3 regions of the Cytobacillus sp. C11.1 genome follow, and region 3 is predicted to be linked to each of the others. Evidence: predicted binding sites of a transcription regulator. Region 3 holds the regulator's gene; each other region holds the start of a gene.
The links. The regulator LexA, encoded in region 3, represses DNA repair genes until DNA is damaged. The targets are predictions, from matches to a motif close to CGAACATATGTTCG.

Region 1 (7,150 bases), 1.2 Mb from region 3:
TTAATACGGTATGCGAGCTCCAATTAATTAGCGCCGATGTTAAAGGGAAAGAAGCAGGCATAAGGGGATAATGTGTTCATCTATAACAAAATAAAAGTGCCTGATCTCTGGAGCATTACAGAGATCAGACACTGGAAGTTCTTTGCCTACGAATTTATTATACTTCCAATAACCCAGATAAAAGCTCTAATGGCCATTTTTCTAAGAGTGCCACCCGAGGTGCTGCCAGTCCATTGGATGCTGATATTACTTATTCCAGCCACAGAGACTCCCCCCTTCTTATATTTTGCGGGATTCTTTAACCAGCGCACCCGGTTGGCACTTATATTCACCTGAATATTCAACAAGCCCGATTTCGCAATTTTTCCCGATTTTTACATTTCTCCCCCTTACAACTGTAGCCACTGTTCCTTCCAGCTCGATTTCATCGCCTTCAATAACCTCTGCCTCAAGCTTCAATGGCAATATGGATTTAATTAATTTGAATAAGCTTTCTTTATGCTGTACTACTTTTATATTTCTGCCGCCAATCTCTTTCGCTCTGCTGTCTCCAAATAGCTTTATATCAATTATTTCAGCATTCAATAAACCAGCTACAGAAAATGCCCCCTCTGCACGGAAGTTTTCCGCTTCGCAATCGCCTTCTATCGATACCTTTCCGTTCACAATCATGTCATCACATTTTACAGATCCACCTATGGATGATTTTCCAGACACCTCCACCACTTTGCTGCTGACTGTTTCAGAAATGGAGGCAGAACCATTGATAATGAGCTCCTCCGCTTTTACTGCTCCATTGATTTTTGCCGCGCCACTAATCTTCGCCTTATCCGTTTTTACATTCCCATGGATTGTACCGGTACCGTTACAATAAAGCTTAACGCATTCCGTATCTCCATTTACCGTTCCCTTCCCATTTAACTCAACTTTTTCAAATAAACCTCCATTTGACGACCCTATTCCGTTGATCACTAAATTGCCTAATGCTTTTGTATTCACAGTTCTTCCTCCTACATCAATTTTGATTTTAATTCTTCTGCACTTTGGCCTACTGATAAAGTTGTGACAACTTTTGTCCCTTTTTCAAAATACAGCTCTTCACCCTTTACCGAAAATAGACAGCTGGAAATGCCCAGCTTCCGTATGAAGTAGATAACCGTATCTTGCTGATGGACTATTTTCTGGTGATCGTTTAATAGCTGCAGAAGCATTTTCCCTTCTTCTAAATGAATATCTCCTGATTCCAGCAAGGCAGAAAGAAAATATAAACTCATTAGGTGATGAAAATCAAATTCATTCATTTCACCTTGTTGTTCGAGAAAAATATTCAAAACCGGTTCGGATGCAATTCCTTTAGCTATAATGCCCGCCCTTGTCATCCTGAGGTTGGCGGTACTGGGGGAAAACATATCCGCTAATTCATCCAGCGAAAGTGTATCCTTCATTTTCTGTATTTTCTCGATCCGTTCCAGTATTTTCTCTTTTGGAAAAAACGTCTCTTGGCCCGTAAAGGTAGATTTCCTTACAAACCAATCCTCGGGAATCAAGTTTTTTCTTTTCCATCGATAAAGCTGCCCGTAGGATATGCCTGTTAAATCCAGCACATCTTTTTTAGAAATCAATTCCTCGCTCAATTTCAGGACTCCCTTCTGGTGAATTGATTGTAACATAACACTGTTACACTATGAAACGGATTTTTTTCTTTCTATCTCGATTTTTTTCGACAAAACCACTGTTTCACCATCGTTATTTGCCCGATTTCCATCTCCTCTAACAGAACAGTGTTTCATTCGCTCCAATAAAAAAATGTCCGGCTCTCAAAGAACCAGACACTTATTCATTCATATACTTTTAATGCTTGATACTGCTTTACAAGAAACTGATAGTTTTGCTTGCGGTACATCTCCTTTGGGGTATCTTCCCCGTCAGCGACCAGTATAACCGTTCTATCATGAAATTGATTCATCACAAATTTCTGCAGACGGCTGCCAATGCCTTTTTTCTGGAAGTCTTCATGCACCATTAAACCATCGATTTCAGCTGTATGATCTTTTAAAATGACATCAACTGATCCAGCCGGTCCCTTGTAAAAAGCTAGAATTTGCTGAATACCTTGATGGTTATAGTTCCGCAAGTGCTGACTTTGCTTTTTTTCAGCATAATCATCCCCATAAACCGAATCATGTTCATATTGAAACTTTAAATAATCATCCCATGTTTCATCCGTTACATTTTCAACAATAATCTCAGGAATTTCTTTCATAGCAGGAAAGTTCTCCGGCTGTATTGCGAAAAGCTCCAGGAATCCGATTGAATAATCCTCCTCTTCCCTAAAGAGGTCTTTTAACTCCTGTGAAAGCGGCTCACCTTCCGGAAAATAAAAACGAACATGCTTTTGTCCATGCTCTTTATGATAGTCTCTTAGATAATCTTGAGCTTCTATGAATTCTTTTATGGTCGGCATCTTTTTAAAACTGATAAAATTACTGTCATACTGCAGCAGCATTTCCGGATTATGATGATGAATGTAAAGCTCATTTTCCAGGATGGTCTGCCCAGGTTTATAGATATCTTTAAAGGTTATATTTCCCATTAGTTTCTCCTCAAAAAAAAGCTTCTATTTTAATTTTGCAGGTATTTGTATTCACGATCTGTAATCAGCACCCCATGGCAGCGCTTTAATCTTTCTTTTAATTCATCAGGTGTATTCTTGTTATCATAGGCACATAATGAAATAATGCCCTTATCAGGTACCATCTCATCTAACTTCTTTTCATACTCTTCTATTTTCGGAATGTATTCCTCCACATTTCCCCATTCCACAAGTCCCCATGTACACACCACTGCACCGCTTTCCAGATAGGGCTGGACATTTTTTATGAAATAGTTCATAACTGTCTCTGGATTAAAATTACCATTAGAATAATAGAAATCAAAGTTATTAGCAAAATGGACTCTGGCCCATTCGTCCTTGCTTAAATGCTTGTCCAATTCTTTTTTTATATGAGGAAGATTTCGGTCATTTTCCACAAACATCACATGACCTCCGTTTTCAACTCCTGCTACAATATAGGAAACCGCATTTTTGCGGTAACAGTCGATCTGATCGTAGTGATAAAGGATATGGCCGCCATTCGACTTTTTCAAATCATCTATCAAATCTACAAATAACTCGCTCATTTATAAATCTCCTTAAACTTCTTGATGTTTCCGATTATTATACCATTGTAACCATACCAAGAAGTAAGTTTATTTTTCTATATGAAAGAGCCTTCACTCTGAATATCTCTCCATTTCTATTAAACTTTTATTTAATTTCAGGCTTTGTCCAAGTGATTAGAATAGAAATTGATCGCTTTCTTATATTTTATTATTTCCTGATCAGCTGTAGTTTCGGCCAGGCACTTGAGAAGCAGCTCCATTGCCGAGCTGTGCTCTCCCAAATTATAAAGAGTCATGGAATAAAACACCTGGATTGACCGGCTGTCTGGAAATTGATCCATTCCCTGTTGCAATACATTTTTTGATTTTTCATATTCTCCCAACGTCCTATATGTACTGCCAAGACCCAGTATGGCACCCTGCAGGTCCTCATCCTGAAGCCCAAGTTCAATCGCTTTTTCGTAAAAACCCACTGCCTTTGATTCTTTACCAAGCACATCTAAACTCCAGGCACATTGAAAATTTATAATTGGATCATCCGGGAATTCGCTCACTAATCTTAAAAGTAGTTCGTTAGATTCTTTATACTTGCCAATATTGCGTAGAACAATCGCTTTCTCTAATGCATTGCCCATATTTCCCTCCAAGAGTCTCTTTCTTTTTATTATATCTAAAAATTCTAAAAAATGGATATGATAAGACTTGTTTTTTTATTTATTATAGAAGTTTCCGTTGTGGTTCGGAGTGGACTATGTAACGGTTATAAAAAAAACGCTTGAACGAATGAATATGCCAAGCGTTTTATCCCTGTAATAATCATTAATCCCTGGCATGAGGCGGTTGTTCCATCCAGCCCTTCTCAATCATCATGTTCGCACCGTCCTCTGCATATACAGAAACTCTCATCATCGCTTTTGCATATAAAAGTGCTAAATCTCTTCTACCGTTCACAGCAGCTGAATTGGCAAACGACCTTATCTTCATGGAAAACATATCCACCTTGTGGAATAGCATTAATTTATCAGAAAAAGGCGGAAATGAAGAACTGGTTACCAAATGATCCAAAATTGCTGGTGACGGCAGGTTTCCTTTATGTAATTTGTCTCTAAACTGCGTTGCAGCTGTATTGGTTATGTCTAAACCTCTTTGTAAAAAATCTTTTACCTTTTCATCCTTGGCAACTTTAGTAAAACCGATTAATAATGCTTTGCTTGTTGCGTTATTTTCTACGTTATCAAATAGGTGCGTAATTTCTAATGCGTGAAGGGGGCGGATATCTCCCACAAACCCTTTAAAATAATTATGTTTTTCAACAAATTTAATGCTTTCCGGTACCGGTATAATAGGCGGTTTGATAAGGAAGCCTTTTTCGATTAAAACATGATTAATCTGCCCTAACAGCTCACTCGTTGATTTGCTGCAATCGGAGAAAAATGCCATAATATCATCTCTCATCACTAGGGGAATTGCTACAGCATATAAGCTTAACCCCGCTTTTGCTGCATATTTAATATAGTGGGCATAAAATTCATCTTCAAACAATCTAGGTGCATCAAGGTTTACATCATCATCAGTAAAGCCTAAAGGAATTGGGAAATTGTCCTTTTCAAAAAAACCCTTTATTGCCTTCATAAAGTTCTCGCTCAGATTTAATCCATTTTGAAGCAGCAATTTAATTTCTTTATCCTCCACATGCTGCAGAAAATATCTTAAAATTAGCGAGGACATACTGTTTCCCATATAAGTAGCCCAAAGCTTCCCCATCTCTGCAGAAGTCAGCTTTTGACTTTCATCCAATTTTTCTGCATGAATCTTAATCGGCTTTAGCTTAAACATACAATACCCCTTACCATTTTTTAATTAGTTTCTTTAATGGAGGGCCATTTTATTCTGATGGTTCACAAGCCAAATTGTAAGACAGATTTAAAAAGCTGATATTAGCACACTGTGGATGCAATGGAAGGCGCGAGTTCCACGCTTTTCTTCGTGCATGTTCATTCGAGGATGATCCCGGACCACCCCCGGTTCACTGAGATCTACAGCGGAAATCAAACAGGCAAGTTCATCGCACTTGCCATATATAATAATAAAAGCAATAAAAAGACCGCTAATCAATAGCAGTCAAGCCTAAAGTCTTTTGAAGTAAGAGAATATCCTGGCAGATGTCATTGCAGACTTGGGTATCGCTGCAGTTTTTGAGATCAATATGCAAGCGTCCAAGTTCTCTAAGAAAAAGTAAATACTCCGATTGACTTACCATCGTAGATAATCCCCTTTGCATAGAAAAAATAAACTATGCTCGTTAAGGCTATCATTCGTGCCTGTTAATTACAAACATTTACCGGTTTTACCGAAGAAAGATTTGCTCTTGGGAAATACTCCGCGTTCTTTTCGAAAAAACTTACAGTCAATTAAAGAGATTTACAGTGACTATTCTTCTACCTCCATCCCGACTATTTCATCAAAGGTGATGTTTTGTATGTAACGATCGTCTGTTTCTAAGTAAATCTTTTTGCTAAACCCATCCAGCCTGTTCACTCTTCCCTTGATGTCATAAAAATAGCCTTCTCTCCATACCTTTACACTTACGAAAAAAGCAAACTCCATGGCATAGTGAACCCTGTTTTCGTATTCCAGCATTTCATACTCATCGATAAGCGGTTTGTTTTGAAAATTCTGTTCGATTTCCAGTTTTTTTAGCATGGCTCTCTGTTCCGGCATAAAGTGTGCAGGAAGCCATTTTAATAATCCTCTGTCCCTAAGTGGCATTGTAAATCCCTCCATACTTTATTATAGAACATTTGTTCCCTCTTTAAACTGAAAATAAAGAATTTCTCTTAGGTTTTTAAAAGTTGATGATAGGGTAAAATCATCTGAATATGGTTCACTTGGTTATTAAAACGGCGAGTGTTAATATATACTTTAGCACTCTAAATGAAAAATTTTGCAAAGATTGGTGACATAATGAAAGAACTGCATATAAAACACCCATGGCTTGGGCGTTTACTGGCTTCTGACCCCGGACTTATCCGGTTTCAAAAAGCGGGACGGGCTACCCTCAGTTTAATGGCCTCTGTCTTTACAACTCTGTTTATCATGCATGCAGCCGGATTTAATGCACTTACTCCGGCAATCGTTTCCGGAATGGCCGGGATGATGGGCATCATGATTGTAATGGATGATACGAAAAGGAAAAAAATCCTGACCACTTACCTACTTGGCGTTTCAGCTATGGCTGGAATTACGCTTGGCTCCTATTTGGCATACAATACCTATTACATTGATATAGCCATGATCATCTTAATTTTCGGCAGCTTTTATTTAACCCGTTTTGGAGTTAGGTATTTTTCTTTATGCATGATCGGTTTCATGACAGTTTATTTTTCTTCAATCCTAAATCTGACGAGCAGCCAGCTTCCCTGGTTTTACATAGGTATAGGGATCGGAATTACATATGCTTTCTTGTTTAATTTCATCCTTTTCCAGGATTCCGCGAAAAACTTAAGAAGGAGCATCCGTTCTTTTCATATCCAAAGTAACCTTACCTTTAATCTTTTAATAGAGGGTATGCAGGATAAGGAATTAAGCCTCCAGCGAAAAAAAGAGCTGCAGAAGAATGTACTGAAGCTAAGAGAATATGCCATCATTGCTTCTGAATATATAAATGAGGATGATGTACAGAAGCTATGGCCGGGCTTAACCCCCTCTCAGCTGAGGCTATACGTTTTTGATACTGGTATGCTGATTGAAACACTGACTGACTCGATACGAAGCTTAAAAAAAGCTGACGCCTTTGACATTGATGAACTAAGAAGGCTTCTGATTTGGGTAATCCAATCTCTCCGTGATGCGGAGGTACTAGCCCATCAGTATGAAAAACAAAATCTCCAAGAAGCAGAACTGGCCGTCCAGGCACTCCGCCTGTTAATTATGGATTTATTTAATCGTGAAGATCAGCATGCAGGATGGTTCTTTTTAATCCGGCGGA
Region 2 (7,150 bases), 2.3 Mb from region 3:
CTGATGCTGTGTGCAGTCGGTGCGTTTGCGTTAAATAATACTGTTTTTGATATTTGGGTCCTTTTTGGATTCGGGCTTATTGGCTATTTTCTATCGAAAGCTAAAGTGCCTTTAACCCCTTTAATTTTAGGGGTAGTACTTGGACATAACCTTGAGAATCAAATATTTCGGGCCCTGGAGCTTGACTCAAGCTGGTTAACATTCTTTACTAGACCGCTATCTTTGTTATTTTTTGTTTTTGCTTTACTCTCAATTATTGTTTCCATTAAGCAAAATAAAAGGGTTGCACAAACAGAGGGTGGGGGCATAGATGGAGATGAGACAGATCAAAAGATATCTTAAACGAGTATAGTTCGCAATGTCTCTACGTAAACCAAAGGGATAAAAAAATAATAGGAAGGAACCTAGAGATCCCCATTATTTTTATTATTTACAAATCGGTGTTAAGTATTCTTTCATTGTGTAATTAAGAGATTTCGAAACTATATCTATATAAATTAATAAATAAGGAGAATTATAAAATGCTAAACTTTGATTCTTTATATAACCCTTCCTCGTCTAAAAGAATGACTGTTTTTGGCAGCAGGGGAATGGTAGCAGCCTCACAGCCATTGGCTTCTCAAGCAGGCCTTGACATTCTTAAGCAAGGGGGAAATGCCATTGATGCTGCTATTGCAACAGCGGCGGCCTTAACCGTAGTAGAACCAACCTCGAATGGAATTGGAGGAGATGCTTTTGCTATTGTCTGGGTGAAAGGGGAACTTCATGGATTAAACGCCAGCGGACCATCACCAAAAGGTATTTCAATTGAGGAAGTTAAAAAACTAGGATATGAAGAGATGCCGCAGCACGGTATGATACCTGTTACAGTCCCGGGTGCACCGTCAGCCTGGGCAGCATTATCTGAACGTTTTGGCAAGCTTTCCTTAAAGCAAACCCTGCTGCCTGCCATTGAGTATGCGGAAAAAGGGTATCCAATATCACCTGTTATTAGTCAGTTATGGGAAGAGGCTTATGCAACCTATTCTAAGGAAGAAGGAGAAGAATTCAAACACTGGTTTGAGGCGTTTGCACCAGAAGGGAGATCCCCTAAACCGGGAGAAATATGGAATTCCCCGCATCATGCAAGTACATTAAGATCCATTGCAGAAACAAATGCAGAATCCTTTTATAGAGGTGAATTAGCCGAAAAAATTGATCAATTTTCCAGACAGAACGGAGGATTCATAAGGAAAGAAGATCTTTATTCCTATAGCCCTGAATGGGTTAATCCAATAAATGTAAAATACAGGGGGTATGATGTGTGGGAAATTCCCCCAAATGGTTCTGGAATGATTGCGCTAATGGCTTTAAATATATTAAATAGCTTTGATATTGGTGAAGCCAGTTCAATTGACACTTATCATAAACAAGTTGAAGCAATGAAACTGGCATATGTGGATGGTTTTAAATATATTACCGAAAAAGACAAAATGGGTGTTTCTGTTAAACAGTTATTATCCGAATCTTATGCTGAGGTACGTAGAAGTCTAATCACTGAAGAAGCCATGTTTCCGGAGCCGGGGATCCTCTAGCTGGCGGAACGGTTTATTTAGCTGCAGCTGATGAGGATGGTAATATGATTTCATATATTCAGAGTAATTTTAAAGGGTTTGGATCAGGGATGGTTGTTCCTGAAACGGGCATTAGCCTACAAAACCGTGGATTGTCTTTTAAGCTGGAAGAAGACCATTATAATTGTCTGGAGCCAGGGAAAAAGACATATCACACTATTATTCCTGGCTTTTTGACAAAAGATGGTCAGCCAGTTGGCCCTTTTGGTGTAATGGGAGGTTTTATGCAGCCCCAAGGTCATGTGCAGGTTATCATGAATATGATTGATTTTCATTTGAACCCGCAAGCAGCTTTAGATGCTCCGCGATGGAAATGGGTGAATGGCAAAACAGTAGAGGTTGAACCTCATTTCCCTGATCATATTGCTCAGGCGCTGGTTCGCAAAGGACATCAAATCGTAAAAAGAGTAGACAGTATTAGTTTTGGAAGAGGACAGATAATAGTCAGAAATCCTAAGACAGGAGTACTGTCAGGAGGTTCAGAATCTCGCACAGATGGTACAGTTCTTGGCTGGTAAAAAAGCCATTCACCTTCGTTTAAACACTAAAACACCAGAAACAACAGGAGGAGGTTAATTTTCCCTGTTCAAAGAAAATTCAAGGTGGTGGCTATTACCATTTTACTCCTGATACGGTAATAGGTTAACCAATAGAAGGAAATGAAATAAAGTCAGGCCAGGAACACTTTTTATTCAATGAAAAAGCGGTGAATACAGTGAGATGGGATCAACTTTATTACCTTTCCGCTTTAAAGCTATTAACCGCATCTGCTGCCCTTAATAGCTTGGCAAAAAGTAAAGATGTGGCCCGGGGAGGTGCGGTTGGTAATGGGGAAAGATTCTGAAGCCAGAAAAGAGTCACCGGAAATAGCTTCGGCTAAAGAATCAGACGGAAAAACAGCTTTACATAATCAATTTAAAAGCCATTGTAGGTGTCTTCGCAACAGTAGCTCCATCGCTCATTTTAATGATTGGAAATACAAGTATATTGTCGTGGAGGGAAACCATGGAAACAATAACAAATGCAAGTAGCAAGACCCTTTCAGAGAAAGATCGCAAATATTTGTGGCACCATATTTCACCATATAGCGCAAAAGCAGATCCGATGGTTGTTTCTAAGGCCGATGGCGCCTGGGTAACAGACAATAAAGGAAACAAATATCTGGATGCTATGTCGGGCTTATGGTGTGTTAATGCTGGCTATGGAAGAGAAGAGATGGCACAGGCTGCGTATGAGCAGATAAAAAAACTGTCCTTCTACCCGTTAACCCAAAGTCATGAACCAGCCATCCTCCTAGCTGAAAAATTAAATGACTGGCTTGGCGATGATTATGTCATCTTCTTCTCAAACAGCGGGTCTGATGCGAATGAAGTCGCCTTTAAAATAACCCGCCAGTACCATGCACAGAATGGAGAGCCGGACAGATATAAATTTATTTCCCGTTATCGGGCGTATCACGGCAGTTCGATGGGAGCCTTGTCCGCAACTGGCCAGTCCCAGCGAAAGTATAAATATGAACCCCTCGTCTCGGGCTTCCTGCATGTCCAGCCACCCGACAGCTACCGCCGTCCTAATGGCCAATCAATTGAAGAATTTAATCTGCAGTGTGCACAGGATATAGAACAAAAGATTATCTGGGAAGGAAAGGAAACCATTGCCGGAGTTATAATGGAACCTGTTATTACGGGTGGCGGAATTATCATCCCGCATCCACTCTATATGAAAAAAGTTGAAGAAATCTGCAATAAATACGGCGTTTTGCTTATTATCGATGAAGTTATTTGCGGATTCGGACGGACAGGGAAAAAGTTTGGCTTCCAAAACTTTGAAATCAAACCTGATATTGTTACAATGGCAAAAGGAATCACCAGTGGGTACATGCCTCTTTCTGCAACAGCGGTTAAGAAAAACATCTATGAAAAATTTAAAACCTCATCAGAATACGACCATTTCCGCCATGTTAATACATTTGGCGGAAACCCTGTATCCTGCGCAGTGGCGTTAGCTAACCTTGAATTAATGGAAAAAGAGAACTTGACCGAACGTTCAAGAACGCTAGGAGAAAGGCTTGCGGAGGAAATGGAAGAGCTTAATAGCCATCCAAACGTAGGAGATATTCGTTCAATTGGCTTCTTAATGGGCATTGAGCTAGTGAAGGATAAAGATTCCAAAGAACCTGCTCCACCTTCATATCTTGGATCAATAATCAGTGAGTGTAAGGCCAACGGGCTGATTATCGGCAAAAACGGAGACACGGTTGACGGGCATAATAATATTTTATCGCTGTCACCTCCTTTATCCTGTACAGATGAGGATTTTGCATTTATTGTTTCATCACTTAAGAAAGTACTTAAAGCGAATCACTTATAAAAGTTTTCAATTATTAACTAAAAGTTTAAAAAGAATAGAATTTATGATCAATCTCTCAGCTTGTAGATAAGTCTATGGTTTAGACTTCATCTACGGGCTTTTTATTTTATCAAAAGTAAGGCTAAAGGAGTTGCATTTAGAGTGGAAGAAAAAATTGATAAAGTACCTTCCAAAGGGCATTTTGTCCGGCACTTTTAATTTAAGCCGATTAATGTTCATTGATCTCTAAATAAGAGGATTTAAATATATACAAAAAGTTAATCAAACGTTTGATTAACTATTCTTCGACACTACCCAGCCTTTTTCGGCATATTTCCCGAGCAATACTTTATTAATAAAAATAAAAAAACGAATATCCGTTCGCATATTGTTGGTTTGTTTTACCCTCTTTGTGGTAGAATGATGATATGAGTTTTGAGTAAAAAACTGACAAATCAGCAGCATCCCGGCCCTCAGTCATTTAACAGGCTGATTTGTGTTTATAAATAGATAGAAGTTAATTTTTGAACGGGAGGCTTTTAGGTGAAGGATCAATTCGAATTAGTCTCAAAGTATTCCCCTCAAGGCGACCAGCCGGGGGCCATTAAAAAGATCGTTGAAGGTATAAATTCCGGCAAAAAGCACCAGACCCTACTGGGAGCGACAGGTACAGGAAAAACCTTCACGATTTCGAATGTGATTAAAGAAGTAAACAAGCCGACGCTTGTGATTGCACACAATAAGACGCTGGCCGGCCAGCTTTACAGCGAGTTTAAAGACTTTTTTCCAAACAATGCTGTAGAGTATTTTGTCAGTTACTATGACTATTACCAGCCCGAAGCGTATGTGCCTTCAACAGATACCTTTATTGAAAAAGACGCGAGCATAAATGATGAAATTGATAAGCTTCGCCACTCGGCTACTTCCTCCTTATTTGAGAGGAACGATGTCATCATCATTGCAAGTGTTTCCTGTATATATGGTTTGGGATCTCCTGAAGAATACCGTGAGATGGTACTATCTCTTAGAACGGGTATGGAGATAGAAAGGAATCAGCTCCTACACAGGCTTGTAGATATTCAATATGAGAGAAACGATATTGACTTCCAGCGCGGAACCTTCCGGGTGCGCGGGGATGTAGTTGAAATTTTCCCAGCATCACGGGATGAGCATTGTATCCGGGTCGAGTTTTTCGGAGATGAAATTGACCGGATCCGTGAAGTGGATGCCCTGACAGGCGAGATCATCGGAGAACGCGATCATGTCGCGATTTTCCCTGCATCCCACTTCGTAACACGTGAAGAAAAAATGCGGATTGCGATTCAAAATATTGAAAAAGAACTGGAAGAACGCTTAGCTGAATTAAGAGAAAATGATAAGCTCCTTGAAGCACAGCGTCTGGAGCAGCGGACCCGCTATGACCTTGAAATGATGAGGGAAATGGGCTTCTGTTCAGGTATCGAAAACTACTCGCGGCACCTGACGTTAAGACCGCCTGGTTCCACACCTTACACCCTTCTGGATTATTTTCCGGAGGACTTCCTGATTGTCATAGATGAGTCACACGTAACGCTGCCGCAAATCCGCGGAATGTTCAATGGTGACCAGGCAAGAAAATCAGTTCTTGTGGATCATGGCTTCCGTTTGCCATCTGCCATGGATAACCGCCCGCTTACTTTTGCAGAGTTTGAAAAGCATGTGAACCAGGCTGTCTTTGTTTCTGCGACGCCAGGTCCGTATGAGCTTGAGCACACTCCGGAAATGATTGAGCAGATCATCCGCCCGACCGGACTGCTTGATCCAACCATTGATGTCCGCCCAATTGAAGGGCAAATCGATGATCTAATCGGCGAAATTCAGGAGCGTGTCCAGAAAAATGAACGCGTACTGGTTACAACCTTGACGAAGAAGATGTCAGAGGACTTAACCGATTATTTGAAGGAGATCGGCATTAAGGTCCAATATCTGCACTCAGAGGTTAAGACGCTTGAGCGGATTGAAATTATCCGGGAGCTGCGGCTTGGAAAATACGATGTTCTAGTCGGAATCAATCTTTTAAGGGAAGGGCTGGACATACCGGAAGTATCTCTTGTCACCATTTTGGATGCTGATAAAGAAGGCTTCCTCCGTTCCGAGCGTTCACTCATCCAGACGATGGGGCGGGCTGCGCGTAATGCAAATGGCCATGTCATTATGTATGCCGACCGGATCACGGATAGCATGGAAAAAGCCATCAGTGAAACAAAGCGACGCCGTTCCATTCAGGAAGAATACAATGAAAAACACGGCATAACGCCAATGACTATACAAAAGGATATTCGCGATTCAATCCGTGCAACCCATGCGGCGGAAGAGCAGGAAGAATATCAGCCATCAGCCAAGCTTGGCAAGCTGAACAAGAAAGAGCGCGAAAAGCTGATCGGCGATATGGAAAAGGAAATGAAGGAAGCGGCAAAAGCCCTCAATTTCGAACGGGCTGCCGAGCTTCGTGATTTACTATTAGAGTTAAAAGCGGAAGGATGACGTACAAATGGCGATGGATAAGCTGATTGTAAAGGGTGCCAGAGCCCATAATTTGAAAAATATCGATGTCACCATTCCGAGAGATAAGCTTGTCGTACTGACAGGGCTGTCCGGTTCCGGAAAGTCTTCACTGGCTTTTGATACGATTTATGCAGAAGGGCAGCGCCGCTATGTGGAATCATTATCAGCATATGCACGGCAATTCCTTGGGCAAATGGATAAGCCTGACGTTGATGCCATTGAGGGGCTGTCTCCTGCCATTTCAATTGACCAGAAAACAACAAGCCGAAATCCGCGTTCCACAGTGGGAACGGTGACGGAAATCTATGATTATCTGCGATTATTATTCGCTCGGGTCGGGCGCCCGACATGCCCGATTCATGATATCGAAATCTCCTCGCAGACCATTGAACAAATGGTGGACAGGATTATGGAATACCCCGAAAGAACAAAGCTCCAGGTAATGGCTCCGCTGGTATCCGGCAGAAAAGGCACACATGTAAAGGTCCTTGAGGATATTAAAAAACAGGGCTTTGTCCGAGTCCGTGTTGATGGAGAGATGATGGATCTTGGAGAAGAGATAGAACTAGAAAAGAATAAAAAGCACTCGATTGAAGTAGTGATAGACAGGATCGTAGTAAAAGAAGGTGTGGCTCCGCGTCTGG
Region 3 (7,150 bases):
AAAAGGGGGAGAAATAGTTGACTGGAAGTGAAATTCGACGTTCCATGCCGCTTTTCCCAATTGGTACTGTCATGCAGCTAACCGATCTGACCGCGAGGCAGATACGCTACTATGAAGAGCACCAATTAATTTCTCCAGCTAGAACTGACGGAAATAGAAGACTTTTTTCCTTAAACGATATTGATGTACTTTTGGAGATTAAAGACTTAATCGACCAGGGTGTCAACATGGCCGGGATCAAACAGCTATTTTTCGTAAAAGAACAGCAAGCAATATCAGATAATATGAAGAAGCAAGAAGATAAAGCGAGACGCGATCTTTCTGATGAAGAAATCCGGAAACTCCTTCGCAAAGAAATTGTGCAGGCTGGCCGATTCAATCGTTCATCACTGCGTCAAGGCAACATGCACCGCTTTTTCCATTAATAAATAAAAAACACTCATGTAAATTTAAGGGAGGAAATACCATTGGCTAAGTTCACTAAAGACGATATTAAACGCATTGCAGAAGAAGAAAACGTAAAATTTGTCCGTTTACAGTTTACGGATATTCTAGGAACAATTAAAAACGTTGAAATTCCAATCAGCCAGCTTGAAAAAGCGCTTGATAACAAAATGATGTTTGACGGATCTTCTATCGAAGGCTTCGTACGTATTGAAGAATCAGATATGAATTTATATCCTGACCTTGATACATGGGTGGTATTCCCTTGGACAGCGGAAAAAGGAAAAGTTGCGCGTTTGATCTGTGATATCTACAATCCGGATGGAACTCCATTCCTAGGTGACCCTCGCAGCAATTTAAAACGTATTCTAGGTGAAATGGAAGAGTTAGGCTTCACAGATTTCAATCTTGGACCTGAACCAGAATTCTTTTTATTCAAGCTTGATCCTGCTGGAGAGCCGACTCTAGAGCTAAATGATAACGGCGGATACTTCGACCTTGCACCAACAGACCTTGGTGAAAACTGCCGCCGCGACATAGTGCTTGAACTTGAAGAAATGGGCTTTGAGATTGAAGCTTCCCACCATGAGGTTGCTCCTGGCCAGCACGAAATCGATTTTAAATATGCAGATGCTTTAACAGCATGTGATCAAATCCAGACGTTCAAGCTTGTTGTTAAAACAATTGCCCGCAAGCACGGCCTGCATGCGACATTTATGCCAAAACCACTATTCGGTGTGAACGGTTCTGGTATGCACTGTAACGTTTCATTATTCAAGGATGGAAAAAATGCATTCTTCAACGAAACTGGCGATCTTCAACTTAGTGATGACGCACGTCACTTTATCGCAGGCATCATCAATCATGCTACAGCATTTACAGCAGTAACAAACCCAATCGTTAACTCTTATAAGCGTTTGGTTCCTGGCTATGAAGCACCTTGCTATGTTGCATGGTCTGCTCAAAACCGTTCACCGCTTATCCGTATTCCGGCTTCCCGCGGCATAAGTACTCGTGTTGAGGTCCGCAGTGTTGACCCTGCTGCGAACCCATACCTTGCTATGGCTGTGTTATTAAAAGCTGGACTTGATGGAATCAAGAACAAATTGACTCCTCCAGCACCAGTTGACCGCAACATCTATGTAATGAACAAGCAAGAGCGTGTAGAAGAAGGGATCAAGGATCTTCCAGCAACATTGGCAGCTGCCCTTGAAGAACTTAAAAATGACGAAGTAATCGTTTCTGCTCTTGGCGATCATATTTTCGAACACTTCATTGAAGCAAAAGAAATCGAGTGGGATATGTTCCGTACGCAAGTGCATCCATGGGAGCGCGAGCAGTATCTGAGCATGTATTAATAATCAGTCAAGCCTTGGCCTCAGTGCCGAGGCTTTTTTGTGCGGTTAAGCTTGAGTGGTGATTTCCGTTCACTGAGCTCGCGTTCCGCGGTCGGTCTGACGCTCCTAGGTGCATTCGCGTCTGTGGTCTCCCGTTGACACGCTTCTCGCAGGGGTCAATGAATTATACATCCCCGAATAAATACCACATGAAGAATATGCGAGTGCGTTTTCACTCCTCAAGCTACAAAACGCAGTGCCATTAACAACAAACTTTAATATAGCCTAATATATAAAAAATCCATCACTGAATGATGGATTTGCAGTTCGGACAGGTGATAACCTTTTCCGGTTTGAATTTTATTTTTTTAAGATCCTTTTTGGTGAAAGTTGTAAAGGCATTGTATGTAAATCCGCATACACAGCTGTTTTGATCCTTTACGATGTGCACCAAGTTCGACTCCTTGCTAAGCACTGTTGGATAAATCATTTTTCACCCTTCTCATAGCTGATTTAGGCAAATTGTTCTGGTATGAATTGTCTTATAAGCAGCCCGGCTGCCATGACTTTAATCGTTTTAGGCCCGTGGCTTTGCGTCTCCCACTTTCATGGAATTTGCCCAGATGAAATAATATCATAAATTGGCGGAAAAATCATACTTTACCGGGATTTGTAATACAAACGCAAAACAGTTTAATGCAGTCACACAAAAAACCCCGTTCGATGAAGAACGAGGTTTTGTCTATATGAACTCTTTCTGCCAATCTCTATTCTTTATGTCTGATCTTTAAGAAATCGAGACATGTCAGCAGTGCATCTCCTCCAAATCCTGCAATAACCGAAAGGAGTACAATCTTTAAGGTAGAGTCAGGATCTGAAGATACGACCAAAAAAACAGCCGCTAAAGCCCCCATGATTACTTCTTCCAAGACCCCCAGGTAGATGAATTTCTTTGTCCTCCGGGGTTTTACCATTTTGCCTTCTTTCCGAATATGTCCAACGACACCGACCAGCCCACCAATCAACAAAGCGAAGGTAATGTTCAAAAACATATTTTCTTCACACTCCTAAAGTCGAGATTTTGGACAAGCGACCTTAGGTTGATTCTCGGTGTATTACCATTATATAGGGAGATGGTATAAATTAGTATGCATAAAAATACCGAATTTTCTGAAAATAAAATAGTTAAACTTTACTGTAACTTCCTTCCAAGTAAGAAGTAACTGGTACTATCGTATGATTTTATTCATAGGATCAGGTAATAAGAACTGTATATAATCAGTATTTTTCAAAAAATAAAAAGCAAACATAAATGCTTGCTTTTTGAAAGTCTATTAATGAATATGTCGATATACTCCAATTACCTTGCCAAGGATGGATACATTTCGAAGGATAATAGGTTCCATCGTAGAATTTTCAGGCTGGAGGCGAACATAATCTTTCTCCTTGAAAAATCGTTTAACGGTCGCTTCGTCTTCTTCAGTCATGGCAACAACAATATCTCCGTTATTAGCTGTGCTTTGCTGCTTAACGATTACATAGTCACCATCCAGAATTCCAGCCTCAATCATACTTTCTCCCATAATTTCAAGCATGAATACATGCTCGTCAGCTGGAGCCAGCCTTTCTGGGAGAGGGAAGTATTCCTCCACATTTTCAATCGCGGTAATCGGCTGGCCGGCAGTAACCTTACCAACGATCGGCACGTTTACTGCGCTAACTTTTGGAATGTGCGAAGACTCGTCCAAATCTAAAATTTCAATGGCACGCGGCTTAGTAGGGTCCCTGCGGATCAAACCTTTGCTTTCGAGCCTTGCGAGATGGCCGTGGACAGTAGAGCTGGAAGCAAGCCCAACTGCTTCTCCTATCTCTCTAACAGAAGGCGGGTAGCCTCTTAGTTTTACTTCTTCTTTTATAAATTCCAATATATCTTGCTGCCTTTTTGATAATTTCACCATCTTTAACGCACCTCGTATGATTTTCTTTGTCTTTATTATAGCATCAATTACCAGGTGATACAAACATAAGTTCGAATTTTCGTTGACATCAAACAAGTGTTCGGTCTATAATAAAAACATCAAATGCGAACATATATTCTAACAGAGGTGTTTAATAATGTTGAAAAAATTGTGGGATTCTTATTCTTATGCTATTATTCTATTCATTTTAAGCTTGGCAGCATCATTAATATTAGTTTTGCAAATGGAAACGCCGGATAGTGAAAAGTTTGTTAAAGTTACTGTATCTGAAGGTGACTCCCTTTGGGAAATCGCTGAAGATTTCTCAGCTGAACATTCACTGTCAGCAGATGAATTTATTAACTGGGTAGAACAAAACAATGGAATTGCCGGAGGAAGAATATTTCCAGGTGATGAAATTGTTATCCCTGTTAAAGCTGCGGAAGGGCAGCCATTTACCGAGCTTGCCAGTTCTGAACTCAAATAGTTAAAGGAGAAATTATGAAAGCAATTATATACTGCAGGGTAAGCACAACTAAAGAAACGCAGGAAACCTCTCTCTCCAGACAGGAAGAGGAGCTATTGAACCTGGCAAAAGAGAATGGTTTTGAAGTGGTGAAAGTTATTCGCGACCAGGCGAGCGGATACGATTTAGAAAGAGACGGGATACTTGAGCTTCTGGATTTAATAAAAGAAAAGGATATTAATGTAGTTCTGATCCAGGATGAGACACGGCTTGGGCGCGGCAATGCCAAGATTGCCATCCTCCATTGTATCTTTAAAGAAGAGGTCCAGCTTTACAGCATTTCCAACTACGGCAAGCTTCAGCTATCGGAATCGGACTCCATGGTATTGAGCATTGTCGGAATGGTAGAAGAGTATCAAAGAAAGCTTCATAATATTAAAATTAAACGGGGTATGCAAAGAGCGGTAGAAAAAGGATACCATCCTGAGAAAAATCTTAGTAATCAAGGAGTCAATGCCGGCAGGGAAAGGATCGAAGTCCCAATCGATGAAATTGTCCGGCTTCGAAAAAACGATCTCACCTTCGCCGAAATCGCAGCAACGTTAAGGGGATTCGGCTACAATATATCAAAAGCAACCGTACATAGAAGATATAAAGAATATGTTGATTCATTAGCAGAGTAGAGCACTTTTCTTGTCAAAAGTGCTCTTTTTTAGTATGATGGCATTTGAGTTTCAATATTTATAATTGGTGAAACTTGTAGTGTAACCAAACTTTCTTTTAGATTATCCAAAGGTTAACTTTTGATATAAAGGAGCTTAAGCATGCTGCCAAAAGAAAAACTTGCTCGAATTAACGCACTGGCAAAGAAGGCGAAAGAATCCCGTTTAACAGAAGAAGAAGCGAAGGAGCAATCTTCACTCCGCAGAGAATATTTGGAGACATTCCGCTCTTCGATGTTAAATACGTTAAAAGGCGTAACGGTCGTTGATCCTAAGGGCAATGACGTAACCCCTAAAAAACTGAAAGATCTTCAAAATAAAAACCGCCTTCATTAATATCATAATTGCAAGGGATACACATTCAGTTGTATTCCTTCTTTTAATAGAAAGCGGAGATGACCACCTTGGCATAATTTGCCGGCTATCTCCGCTTTTCTTTACATATGCCGGGTCTTTTTGTGTCAAAATAGTAACAAACCGGCTTTTTTTGTCTTTTTCCTGACCCAATTGGTTGTGAAAAAAACAGACACCCGATAATATAAATAGAGTAAGAATTACTCTCGAAAGGATGTATTGAATGTTTAATCAAACAGATGAACTATCCATCAGTTCCATTCGTACTTTATCAATCGACGCCATTGAAAAGGCGAATTCCGGCCATCCAGGCATGCCAATGGGAGCTGCGCCAATGGCTTATACACTTTGGACACGCTTCATGAACCACAATCCTAAAAACCCAGAATGGTTCAACCGTGACCGTTTCGTCCTTTCAGCGGGACATGGATCCATGTTATTATATAGCCTTTTACATTTATCAGGTTATGATGTATCAATGGAAGATATTAAGCAGTTCAGACAATGGGGAAGCAAGACTCCTGGCCACCCGGAATTCGGGCACACTCCTGGTGTAGATGCAACAACTGGCCCATTAGGACAGGGTATTGCAATGGCGGTTGGTATGGCTATGGCTGAACGCCACCTGGCTGCAACGTACAATAAAGACAATTATAATTTGGTTGATCACTATACATATAGCATTTGCGGAGATGGAGACCTTATGGAAGGTGTTTCTGCGGAAGCTGCCTCACTTGCAGGCCATTTAAAGCTTGGAAGACTAGTTGTTCTTTATGATTCAAATGATATTTCACTTGATGGAGATTTGGATAAATCCTTCTCTGAGAGTGTAGAACAGCGCTTCAAGTCTTATGGCTGGCAGTACATAAGAGTTGAAGACGGCAATGACCTTCATGAAATCGCTAAAGCGATCGAGGAAGCGAAACAAGACGAAGATCGTCCAACTATGATTGAAGTAAAAACAGTAATCGGCTACGGTTCTCCTAATAAATCAGGTAAGTCGGATGTTCACGGCGCTCCGCTTGGTGCTGATGAACTTAAATTGACTAAAGAAGCTTATAAGTGGACTTTTGAAGAGGACTTCCATGTACCACAAGAAGTATACGATCACTTCAAACAGCAAGTAGCAGAGAATGGTGCTAAAAAGCAGCAGGAATGGGAAGACCTTTTCGCACAGTACAAAGAAAAGCATCCTGAACTTGGCCTGCAATTGGAGCAGGCAATCAAAGGCGAGCTTTCTGAAGGATGGGATAAAGATATTCCTGTTTATGAAGAAGGAAAGAGCCTTGCAAGCCGCGCTTCCTCTGGAGAAGCATTAAATGCAATCGCACAAAACCTTCCTTCATTCTTTGGCGGATCTGCTGACCTTGCAGGATCCAACAAAACAATGATCAAAGGCACTGGCGACTTTACATCGGAATCATTTGAAGGCCGCAATATCTGGTTCGGTGTCCGTGAATTTGCTATGGGTGCTGCATTAAATGGGATGGCCCTTCATGGCGGATTAAAAGTATTCGGAGGAACATTCTTCGTATTCTCTGATTACCTTCGCCCGGCAATCCGTTTGGCTGCACTAATGAATCTGCCTGTCACGTATGTATTTACACATGACAGTATTGCAGTTGGCGAAGACGGTCCTACACATGAGCCTGTAGAACAGCTTGCTGCCTTGCGCGCTATGCCAAACATTTCTGTTGTCCGCCCTGCTGACGGAAACGAAACAGCAGCTGCTTGGAAAACAGCAATCGAATCAACAAACAAGCCAACTGCTTTAGTATTGACTCGCCAAAACCTTCCTACATTAAAAGGAACAGATTCAGCGGCATACGAAGGCGTTAAGAAAGGTGCTTATGTTGTTTCACCGGCTTC

Region 1: AC3ZVC_RS14700 (YolD-like family protein) is a predicted target of LexA. The motif match lies at 5,957-5,970, and genes of this name have one in related genera.
Region 2: uvrB (excinuclease ABC subunit UvrB) is a predicted target of LexA. The motif match lies at 4,333-4,346, and genes of this name have one in related genera.

Annotation. Positions count from the first base shown of each region.
Region 1 covers NZ_CM176935.1:2,950,395-2,957,544, reverse strand. The annotation lists gene AC3ZVC_RS14735 (polymer-forming cytoskeletal protein) at 280-999, opposite strand; gene AC3ZVC_RS14730 (YhbD family protein) at 1,011-1,634, opposite strand; gene AC3ZVC_RS14725 (GNAT family N-acetyltransferase) at 1,838-2,593, opposite strand; gene AC3ZVC_RS14720 (MEDS domain-containing protein) at 2,623-3,180, opposite strand; gene AC3ZVC_RS14715 (tetratricopeptide repeat protein) at 3,318-3,797, opposite strand; gene AC3ZVC_RS14710 (DUF3231 family protein) at 3,982-4,998, opposite strand; gene AC3ZVC_RS14705 (hypothetical protein) at 5,270-5,422, opposite strand; gene AC3ZVC_RS14700 (YolD-like family protein) at 5,593-5,931, opposite strand; gene AC3ZVC_RS14695 (FUSC family protein) at 6,127-7,150, shown strand, end outside.
Region 2 covers NZ_CM176935.1:1,493,343-1,500,492, forward strand. The annotation lists gene AC3ZVC_RS07325 (tripartite tricarboxylate transporter permease) at 1-342, shown strand, start outside; partial or broken gene AC3ZVC_RS07330 (gamma-glutamyltransferase family protein) at 522-2,131, shown strand; gene AC3ZVC_RS07335 (aspartate aminotransferase family protein) at 2,619-3,983, shown strand; gene uvrB (excinuclease ABC subunit UvrB) at 4,506-6,485, shown strand; gene uvrA (excinuclease ABC subunit UvrA) at 6,493-7,150, shown strand, end outside.
Region 3 covers NZ_CM176935.1:4,146,717-4,153,866, reverse strand. The annotation lists gene AC3ZVC_RS20550 (MerR family transcriptional regulator) at 18-425, shown strand; gene glnA (type I glutamate--ammonia ligase) at 468-1,802, shown strand; gene AC3ZVC_RS20540 (hypothetical protein) at 2,086-2,271, opposite strand; cyclic di-GMP riboswitch class I at 2,326-2,411, opposite strand; gene AC3ZVC_RS20535 (DUF4257 domain-containing protein) at 2,549-2,833, opposite strand; gene lexA (transcriptional repressor LexA) at 3,116-3,739, opposite strand; gene yneA (cell division suppressor protein YneA) at 3,897-4,226, shown strand; gene AC3ZVC_RS20520 (YneB family resolvase-like protein) at 4,241-4,888, shown strand; gene AC3ZVC_RS20515 (DUF896 domain-containing protein) at 5,030-5,263, shown strand; gene tkt (transketolase) at 5,505-7,150, shown strand, end outside.